2 regions of the Blautia faecicola genome follow, and region 1 is predicted to be linked to the other one. Evidence: riboswitches for the same ligand, from Rfam matches in the RefSeq annotation. Region 1 holds a riboswitch; the other holds the start of a gene.
The links. A riboswitch is a leader RNA that binds a small molecule or an ion and turns the genes downstream of it on or off. The one in region 1 is predicted to bind cobalamin.
Positions count from the first base shown of each region.

Region 2: another riboswitch for cobalamin. It lies ahead of ETP43_RS06005 (sirohydrochlorin cobaltochelatase); the one in region 1 lies ahead of ETP43_RS11925 (hypothetical protein).

Region 1 is NZ_SDKC01000001.1:2,653,478-2,658,596, forward strand. Features, by position in the region: gene ETP43_RS11925 (hypothetical protein) at 1-1,786, opposite strand, end outside; cobalamin riboswitch at 1,999-2,197, opposite strand; gene ETP43_RS11930 (glycoside hydrolase family 127 protein) at 2,428-4,455, opposite strand; gene ETP43_RS11935 (helix-turn-helix transcriptional regulator) at 4,595-5,119, shown strand, end outside.
Region 2 is NZ_SDKC01000001.1:1,333,163-1,338,281, reverse strand. Features, by position in the region: gene ETP43_RS06005 (sirohydrochlorin cobaltochelatase) at 195-1,475, opposite strand; cobalamin riboswitch at 1,777-1,969, opposite strand; gene ETP43_RS06000 (YczE/YyaS/YitT family protein) at 2,197-2,832, opposite strand; gene rnhA (ribonuclease HI) at 2,923-3,399, opposite strand; gene ETP43_RS05990 (MutS-related protein) at 3,413-5,104, opposite strand.

The DNA.
Region 1 (5,119 bases):
GGCTCTTATCCACGCTGAAGCTGAATCTCCATACCCCGTTGTCCTGTGTTCCGTTGATCACCGGTGTCTTATTTTCATCACTGTTTTTACCAAGATACAGCTTGTCAAACGATGTGTTTGTGGTCTCCACGGTCAGATCGATCTTATCTCCATTCACCTTTGCCTCAAAGGTTGAGATCTGGAACATCTTGAATTCTGTTCCGTCCGCTTTGATCACCTGTGCTTTGGAGGTATCTGACGGTGTCACATCCGGATCCGGTGTTTCGGTCGGTTCCGTGGTCGGCTCCGGGTTTTCCCCGTTACCTTTGAACTCCGGAATCGTCAGATACAGGTCTGCTCTGCTGTAGAATGTTCCGTTTGCTTTGATCGGTACAAACTGTAATTTTGTTCCTGCTTTGCTCAGCGGAATGCTGAATTTGTATACCTGATTGTTATCCTCGTTGATCGTTCCCTCAATGACCGGTGTTTTCTCTTCATCTTCTTTACTTCCCAGGTAAATACCGGTGTATGAGAACTTTCCGGATGCATTCGCTTTCAGGTACAGTTCAATATTAATGTTTTCTCCATTCACTGTTGCGGTGGATTTTTCCACATTGAACATCGTAAATGCAGATCCGTCTGCTTTTTCTGCTGTGATACTGTTTTCCACTTTGCTTCCGTCCGGTACGGATGGTGCCGTGGTCGGTTCCGGATCTGTATCAGTGCTTCCCAGTGTCGGCAGTTTCAGTGCAATTTTACTGGAACTGAACTTCTGTGTTCTTCCGTTTCTCGGTACAAAGATGACTTCCTGACCATTTTTCTCTGCCGGTACGCTAAACGCGAATTTCTCCAGATTCAGCTCAGTATCCACTTCGCCCATTACCAGCGGTTCCTTGGTCTCGTCATCCCATCTTCCGATATACAGTGCATCGTATGTAAACCTTCCACTGCTCGCCGGACTTACATAGATTTCCACATCGATCTGATCCCCGTTCAGGGTTGCTGAAGATTTTGCAATTTTGAACATGGAATAATCCGTTCCTGCTTTGTCTCCGTTAGCTTCATCCGTCGCATATACTGCTTTGATTACATTCTCTGCTGTACTGCTGTTGTCTGCTGTGGTAACTACAGATTTCTCTTCTTTCTGATCCTCTGCCTGCGTCTGCTCTTTTGTCTCTGTCTTTGCAGATGCTGTCTGAGATTTCTCCGGTACCTGGCAGAAGACATCTTCTTTTGTGTACCACTCACCGGATGCTTTCATGCCCGGTACGATCTGTAATTTGCTGCCAAGCTTCTCCTCGCTGACGACAAACTGGAAGGTGTACTGTCCGTTCGGACTCTTCTTTCCTTCTACGACCGTTTTTTTCTCGGTATCTTCTTTCTTTCCTACATATAACTGATCATACACATCGCTGTCTGTATAAACCGTAACCAGGTATTCGTCTTTGGTTTCAATCAGCTCTGTCTTTGTCACTTTCAGATCCGGTAACTCTTTTACAGTTTCTGCATCCGCTGCACTGTCCTTTGTTTCCGTTGCTGCTTCTGCTTTTTCCTGTTTACTTTCCGTTTCCTTTTCTTCCTGTGTTGCTTCCTCTTTTACAGGTTCTTTCGTTGTCTCCGAAGTCTCTGTCACCTGCTGTGTAACTTCCACAGTCGCTTCCGGCTCTGTTGTCACCGGAACTTCCGCTTCGCTCACCTGCCCGGCCACTTCCGTATCCGGAGCAGCAGCAAATGTGCCCGACGGCATACCCAGTGCCATCATTACAGACAGAGATACCGAAAGTACTCTCTTTCCTGTTCCTTTCATCTCACATTTCCTTTCTTTATAAATGTATCATCTGTGGCGGTCAAACGAGAAGTGACCGTAAACCCGTCAGCATACAAGTTTCCTGAACATAAAAAAGTAGCCATATCCTTCTCAAAAGTCAGATACAACTACAGACACACAATCCCTGTCTTCAGACTGAAACAACATAATAATGCTTTTCGATCTTTTGGAGTTCTGCTTTCTTCGGAAGCTCATCACCAACTTTCCCAGCAGGTTTTCTGACTCACAGATCATCGCCTTGTCAAACCTTCTCACATGATCTCTCCATGCAATGGCATCCCATGACAACACTCCCTGTTCACAGTGACCGGATCGTTCAGGACTCCCACCTGATTCCCTATTATCCCCGCAGCAGCAACCGCCACCTTGAGGCACTGGAAAACTCTGTCATCAGTAAGTATAACAAAGTCCCCAAATAAGTCAACCCTTCTTTCCCGCTAATTCTCCCTCCATCGAATACCTATTTTATTTGCATAATCGCTCCCACGTTTTCTAATGAATGACTCTCTTTTCACTTTTTTCACTTCACAAATACATATTTTAAATATGTGTGTAAAAAGTACTATTATTCTTTTCAAACTTATCAGTTACCACCAAACTCAGAAACGCCTCACACTTTTCTAAACTCTAACCCAAACCTCCATCTCATTCTCCCCCCTGTTAGCCCACGTATAATAAGGCACAAACCTCAACTCCACAGGCTTTCTCTCCTTCTTCTTATACACATGATACAATTCCCCCTCTTTCTTCGCCGTATCCACAACTCTATATCCCTCCATCAGCACAACCTTCACCTGATTTCTACAGATCTCCCCATCCGAAACCCGTGCCTCAGCCTCCGGCTCCACCTCCAGAAGATGCAGATTCTCCCCATTATCCACCGCTTCCAGACAATACACAACCGGTCCGCGCATCACTGCCACCCTGCCGGCATCCTCACGAACCCTTTCGTCCGCCTCTACCAGCCGTACCGGCATCGCAAAATGAAGCTTCACCGTATCACTTTCTCCCCATGCCTTCTTCACATACAGATACCCGTCTTTCACTGATACCTCGTCCTGCTCGGCGCCTTCCAGGGTATATGCCCCTTCACACCATCCCGGAATCCGCATCGCAAGTACAAACTCCGTTCCCTTCGCCTCTACCGTGACCGCAACCTCCCCGTCCCACGGCATCTGCGAATCCACACGCACCTGTACCTCGCGCTCGCCAACCATTTTCTTCAATGTACTTCCCATATACAGATGTACAAACAGCGTATCCTCTTTCTCCGTAAACGCATACGCCCCGATCGAACTGATCAGTCTCGCCAGATTCGGCGGGCAGCATGCACAGCCAAACCATTTCTGCCGTACCGGTTTGACATGGAATTTTCTCTCATCCTTATGACACGCTTCCGGCAGTACCTCCAGCGGATTTACATAGAAGAAACTCTTTCCGTCCAGTGCCATGCCGCTTAAAATCCCATTATACAGCGCCAGTTCCATCACATCCGCATATTTTGCATCCGGGCAGATCTCCAGCATCCTTCTTGCAAAAAATACCAGACCGATCGAAGCACAGGTCTCCGCATACGCCGTATCATTCGGCAGATCATAGGGAAAGGAAAATGCTTCGCCGATATGTGTACCGCCGATTCCACCGGTGATATACATTTTCTCTTTTGTGATGCTGTCCCACAATTTCTCACACGCTGCATACAACGATTCGTCCCCGGTCATCCTTGCGATATCTGCCATACCGGAATACAGATACACCGCGCGCACCGAATGACCAACCGCTTCGTCCTGTTCCCTCACCGGCATATGTGCCTGATTATATGCATATCTCAGATCATCCTCATGACCACGTTTCACCTCTTCCGGGTGCTCTTTATCAAAATAATACGGACGTTTTCCACGCTCATCGATAAAGAATTTGCTCAGTTCCAGATATCTCGCCTCTCCGGTCACATCATACAGGCGAACCAGCGCCATCTCCGCAATCTCATGTCCCGGATAGCCCTTGCATTTTCCTTCCTCCGCGCCAAAATGCGCCGCCGCATAATCCGCAAACCGCGCCGCTGCCTTCAACAGCTTGTCTTTTCCCGTCGCCTCATAATAAGCCACCGCACCCTCGATCAGATGTCCCATACAGTACAGTTCATGATGATCTTTCAGATTGGTAAAAATATGATTCTTTCCATTAATAATATAGTAAGTATCCAGATATCCGTCGTCCTGCTGTGCCGCACACACGATATCGATCGCACCGTCTGCGATCCTTTCCAGTTCCGGATCCGGATGCTGGGTCAGAGAATAACCCACCGCCTCGATCCATTTGGAAAAATCACTGTCCTGAAAGACAAATCCATAAAATTTATCTTCCAGATGCTCCGGATCTTCCGGCAGTGTCTCAAAACCGCGGAAGGTATATTCCGGTTCCTTAAATGCATCTCCCCGTTCTCTTCTCTCCTGATTCTTTTTTGCCGCCACCTTAAAATTCCGCATGGCAAAACTCGGAGCCGCCCCCTCGACCCGATCGTTCAACGCTTCCCACTGATACGGAATCACTTCTTTCCTTACCAGTTCCATCTCCCGCTTCCAGAAACTGTCATTGATCTGCATGCTGCGCAGTGACAGCGGATGTGAATACATTTTTTTATCCATTTGCAATACCTCCTGTTTGCGATTATACTTACGGTAGGACTTGAACCTCACGTTTTTCTGGTTCTATCCTAATATAATTTTGCTGATTTATACATTGATCATATGGAAACCGGCATGTATAAACTGGAAAGGTCTTACGATGGTACTTCTTGAGAAAATGAAACTGCATACGGTCGCAAGTGGCAACTATGTTACATCCGTCCACGGGATGCTGCACCCGGACCGTATTTTAAAAGAACACGATTTTTTATATATTTTAGATGGAACCTGGGAAATCCGGGAAGATGGCGTGATCTATCAGCTGCACAGCGACGATCTTCTGATTCTTGCTGCCGGACGTCATCATTATGGACTGAAGATGTGTAATCCAGGAAACCGTCATATGTATATCCATGTACTTCCCACCCGCGCGGAAGAACAGTATAACCCGTCTCACACCACAACGGATGACCTGCCCGGAACGGAAAACGAGCTGTTCTCCTATTCCAGTCTGCTGCACTGTCAGCAGGCTCCCCGCGTCCGGCAGTATATCCAGGATATGATCTCTGTCTTATGGAGCCAGTCCATAGAACGGGAAAACCGGCTTTCTTTACTTTTTTCGCTTCTTCTGTGTGAACTTTCCCAGTTAGAAGCACAAAAAAACAGCCGGAAACCCTCCGATCCT
Region 2 (5,119 bases), 1.3 Mb from region 1:
CGATGCAGTATGCATTTCTAATCACCTTCGGTGATGGCATTTTGACTTGTATGTCTCTGGATTTTGGCAAAAAACAGCCAGTCTGACCAGTCACTGAATAGCAGCTGATCGGACAGGCTGTTCCTTTTATTTATCTGTCATAACTTTTCAGTACCTTCACAGTGGGTGCTGAGCAGTTACGTATCTGATATGTTTTAGTTTGCTGTAGAAGCGCTCTTTCCATCAATTGCAGCTTTACTATGTGCTACATACAGATCCTGGATAGAAGAGATCTCTCCCAGTCCTGCGATCTGAGTATCAATCTTGTCAAATGCTCCTGATGCCTCGAACTGGCTCTTCCAGGAATCCTCATCATCTCCGGCCATATCGTTATTTGCATGGTCTCCGGCTACTACCATCAGAGGACGAAGCACTACTTTTTTGTATCCTGCTTCTTTGATCTTTTCGATCACTGCTTCACATGCAGTATCTTCCGGCTCGCCTTCTACAGTTCCGATAAATACATTCTTGTATCCCAGATCGTTCATCTGGCTCTGCATCTGGCTGTAGCTGATCTTCGCAGTGTGGGAAGTTCCGTGTCCCATGAATACGAATGCGGTTCCGTCTGCCTCTGCCGCATCCAGATCATCATATCCTGCAGTTTTTACTGCCTCTGCTGTGATGGCTTCTGCTACTGCTTTTTTGTCATCATTGACTGCATCGTCACTGTCCCCGACTTCTCCCAACAGTGGCTCTGCGATAGTTACGGATTCAAATTTATCTTTGTAGCCTTCTACTGCTTCTGTCAGCTCGTCATACTCAGCGCCATGCATCAGATGGGTCGGCTGTACCACCAGGTTCTTTACGCCATTGTCTACGGCACGCTGCAGGGCCTGATCCATATTGTCGATCTTCTCATCATCACGGGCCTGTACATGGTTGATGATGATCTGTGCGGTAAAGGCTCTTCTTACGGACCAGTCCGGATATGCGGTCTGCAGGGCTTTCTCGATACCTCCGATATCTGCTGCACGGCTGCCGTTGAAGGAAGTACCGAAACTTACTACCAGCAGTTCGTTGTCACCGATGTCATCTCCGTTTAACGGATCGTCCTTGGATGCATCACCGGTATCTCTTCCGAAGTAATCAGGGTCTGCATTTTCACCTTCTACCAGTTCTTTCTGTGCGTCGGTCAGAGCATCCCAGGCTTCTTTGGCTTCTTTACACTGTTCGTCAGTGTTGTCGTTTCTTTCCTGCACATAGATCTGATCGATCAGGGCTGCTACTTTATCTGCTGCCTCCTGGTCAGATGCACTGTCGTCTGTTGCTTCTTCTGTGGCTTCTTCTGTCGGCTCTGCTTCTTCTGTGGCTTCTGCATCCTTTGTTGTTTCTGTTGTTGTGGATGCACTGTCATCCTTTGCTGTGTTTCCACATCCTGTCATCATGGACATGGTCATAGCTGCTGAAAGCATCAGCACTACAATTTTCTTTTTCATCTCATGGTTCCTCCTGTCTTTGTCCTTTTGAGATTGTGTACCACGGTGGTACAGGACGGCTCTCCGAAGAAGGTTGTCTGGGGTCCTGCCCGCATGAAACGTAAAAAACCTCCGTCCGGAGACGAAGGTAGTAGGTACTACATTTGGAATTCTTCTTATAGTTTCAGAATCAGTTTCAGGGATACCAGAACCGTTTAACGGTTATAGATGTTTCTTTCACCATAAGTGCCGGAAAAACCATTTTTATACAAGCAAACAGGTTTTTCTTTCGTACTGCCAATTCCTCGTGGCCTGAACTTTCGTTCCCGTACTGCGCAAAGGCAGGTCTCCCGGCTGATCGCTCAAGCGGTTTGACACCTTCCCGGTTTCCCAGTGGTTTTTGTCTTCCCTCGCGAATCACGGTGACGAGTTCGTACAGGATTCACACCTGTTTCCCTTTTCACCGGATTAACAGAAATCTTCTGTCATCCGACACCTTACGCTTTTCTATGTGGTCGATATTCGGTAATTTTTACCGTTATCTTTTTAACAGAATGAGTATAGCATTCTACGTGCATACTGTCAATCATTATTCCGTGATCGTTGGAAAAACTCACGAAAAAAATACACCGGATGCTGTGCTGTCTGCTCTCACACCGTTTTTCAAAATATAATTTCAAATATACTCCGTGCTCACAGAAAATCCGCTGGACACCAGCGGATTTTCCCTTATTCTCGTTCTTTATTTGTGAAACATTTCTCCTGCTGCCATCTTATCCGTAAAATGTTCTCTGCAAAACTGGATGAACGGTCCCATACAGAAAGCATAGACCAGTGTGGCCAGTCCCAGGTCTCCTCCCAGAGCAAAGCCGACCGCACAACATACCACGTCGGTACTGATTCTTACTGCGCGGAACGGAAATTTTGTTTTCTCCGTGATTGTCAGTGCCTGTGCATCGTATGGAGACACGCCAAGCTCTGAAGAGTAATACAAAGCAGAGGAAATAGAAATCAGTATCACAACAATCAACAGTAAAATCACACGCACTGCCATTGACGGATGTTCTCCCACCATTTTTACAACTGCTTTTCTGGTGGCATCTGTGACAAATCCACTGAAAAACAGATTGACAACTGTTGCAATTCCAAGTAATTTTCGGTTAAAGATAAATGCTATGATCAGCAAAACAGCACACACCACAATGTATACCGTCTGGTATGTCGCATGAAAAGCATTGGAAAATCCAAAAATAATAACGCTGAACGGATCCACTCCAAGCCCTGAAATTTTCTGGAGTCCTACGGAAGCCGCAGTCAGTGCGATTCCGATTACCGCCATTGCGATACGAACCCCCAGATTATTCTTTTTTGTTCCCATAATAAAAGATCCTCCTTCTCTTCCTCTCTCCCGAAGATCAGATTTTTCATCTGTTTTTTATAACAAAATCATTCTGAATGACCTTTTTCTTTATGCGATCCCCGGATCCACCAGCAGATTGTCTCCATCCGCCGCGGAGGTTGCCAGGTAATCACACCGCTCATTCATCTCGTGACCGTCGTGGCCTTTCACCCAGATAAATTCTACCTGGTGCGGTTCTTTCGCCTGTAACAGCCGTTTCCACAGATCCACATTTTTTACCGGTTCATTTTTTCCGCGTTTCCAGCCTTTTTTGATCCAGCCGTCGATCCAGTGCTGGTTAAAAGCATCAACCAGATACTTGGAATCGGAGTATAACTGGATCTGGCAGGGACGGTTTAGAGCTTCAAGTCCCACGATCGCCGCCATCAGTTCCATCCGGTTATTCGTTGTCTTTTTGTATCCTGCGGAAAGCTCTTTCTCGTGAAGATTTCCGTTTCGATCGGTATAATGCAAGACACAGCCGTACCCGCCCGGTCCGTCCGGGTTGCCTCTGGCTGCGCCGTCGGTATAGATTTTTACTAACATAACACTTCTCCTTTTATTTCCACACACCCGTTTCTTCAAACTGTTTCGCACTCTCCTGCGCTGCCTCGATGATCTTCGGATCATAGCCGATCATGGCAAGCAGACGGATCGCATTTCTCGTCATGGCTCTGCCGGTACGGAGTTTATAGTCAAATACCACATCCTTTTCCTGAATCTCTTCCTCAAAGTGATAATTATCATACTCTTTTTCCAGGATATAAGACAGTTCGATATCGTGCGTTGCCGCCATCGCAAGGACTTTCGGTTTTGCCAGAGAATGAAGAATCTGCGAGGATGCGGCAATTCGCTCGATCGTGTTCGTTCCGCGAAGAACCTCATCCACGATACATAGTACCGGTTCGGGCTTTTCACATTCCTCTAGGATTCGTTTCAGAGAACGGATCTCTACCATATAGTAACTCTCTCCACCTGCCAGATTGTCACGCAGTGCCATCGAGGTAAGAACTTTCAGAAAACTTCCCCGGTGCTGTTTTGCGATGCAGGTATGCACCGTCTGCGCCAGGATCGTATTGATCGCGATCGTCTTTAGGAATGTGGATTTTCCGGAGGCATTTGAGCCAGTGATCAGCACACCCCGCTGCATCCGGATACCATTTACCACCGGATCAGCGATCAGCGGGTGATACAGTTCCTCAACTTCCAGAGATGCACCCTCTGCGTTGTCTGTTTCCGTAAATTCCGGCAGACTGTAATACGGAAGGCTCTCTCGGAACGAAGCGACTGCGATCAGGGCATCCAGTTCCCCGATCGCCTGATACATGTCCTCGATGATTGCTTCATTTCCTTCCACATGCTTTAGCATCGAATAAAACTTGATAAAATCCACCTGGAAAATGATCCGCAGATAGGAAACAACGATGGCTTCCAGCCCGTCCTGTACAGAATTCGTCGAAGCCACCAAAAAAGCACCCCGGCGGAAACTTTTCATTTTCTTTCTTCCCTCTCGGATCCGGTCGAGATACGTCTGGATCACCGGATTGTCCAGTTTTTCAAACTGATCCGCCGCCCGCAGAAGGCGCAGGATGCAGACGAAGCAGTTCAGATACGGTTCGATCTTTTTGGAATCTCTTGTATGAACCACCGCACTGACACAGAGCATCAGGAGCAGCAGAAACATACAGGGAATCGGTTTTATTAACGTAGCGATGATCGCTGCGACCGAAAGTCCCGCAAGCATGGGATATTTTGCTCTTCCGGTGCGATCCACGTCTTTCAGTGCATCGATGTAATCTGCAATCGACATTTTCCAGATCTTTTTGACTTCCTTTACCCGGGTGAGTACCTGGATCCGCTCCTCTTCATGTGTCTGAAAATACGCAATCAGTCGTTCTCTCTCCTCAAGCACTTCCCGGTGCATCTGTGGCTGACGCAGCATCTGATAGAGGACATCTTCTCCGCAGGACGATAGTGTATTGTTCATGCGTATAAAAATTTCGTCCATCTGCAGATCGTTCCAGGTGATGTCATCGATCATAAACGGTTCGCCCTCATGCCGTCTGGCATAATGGGAAATGCTCTCAAGTTCCTCCTGGGTATATTCCCGATCCGGTATGGTTCCCCAGCGCTGTTTTAAGTGCCGCAGAAACCATTTGCGCTGCCGGATCTTATCCCAGATGATCATGGCAGTGCACAGGATCAGGATGCCCCCTGCCGTGAGCAGGGTTATCATCCATTCACTTTTCATTTATTATCCTCTTAA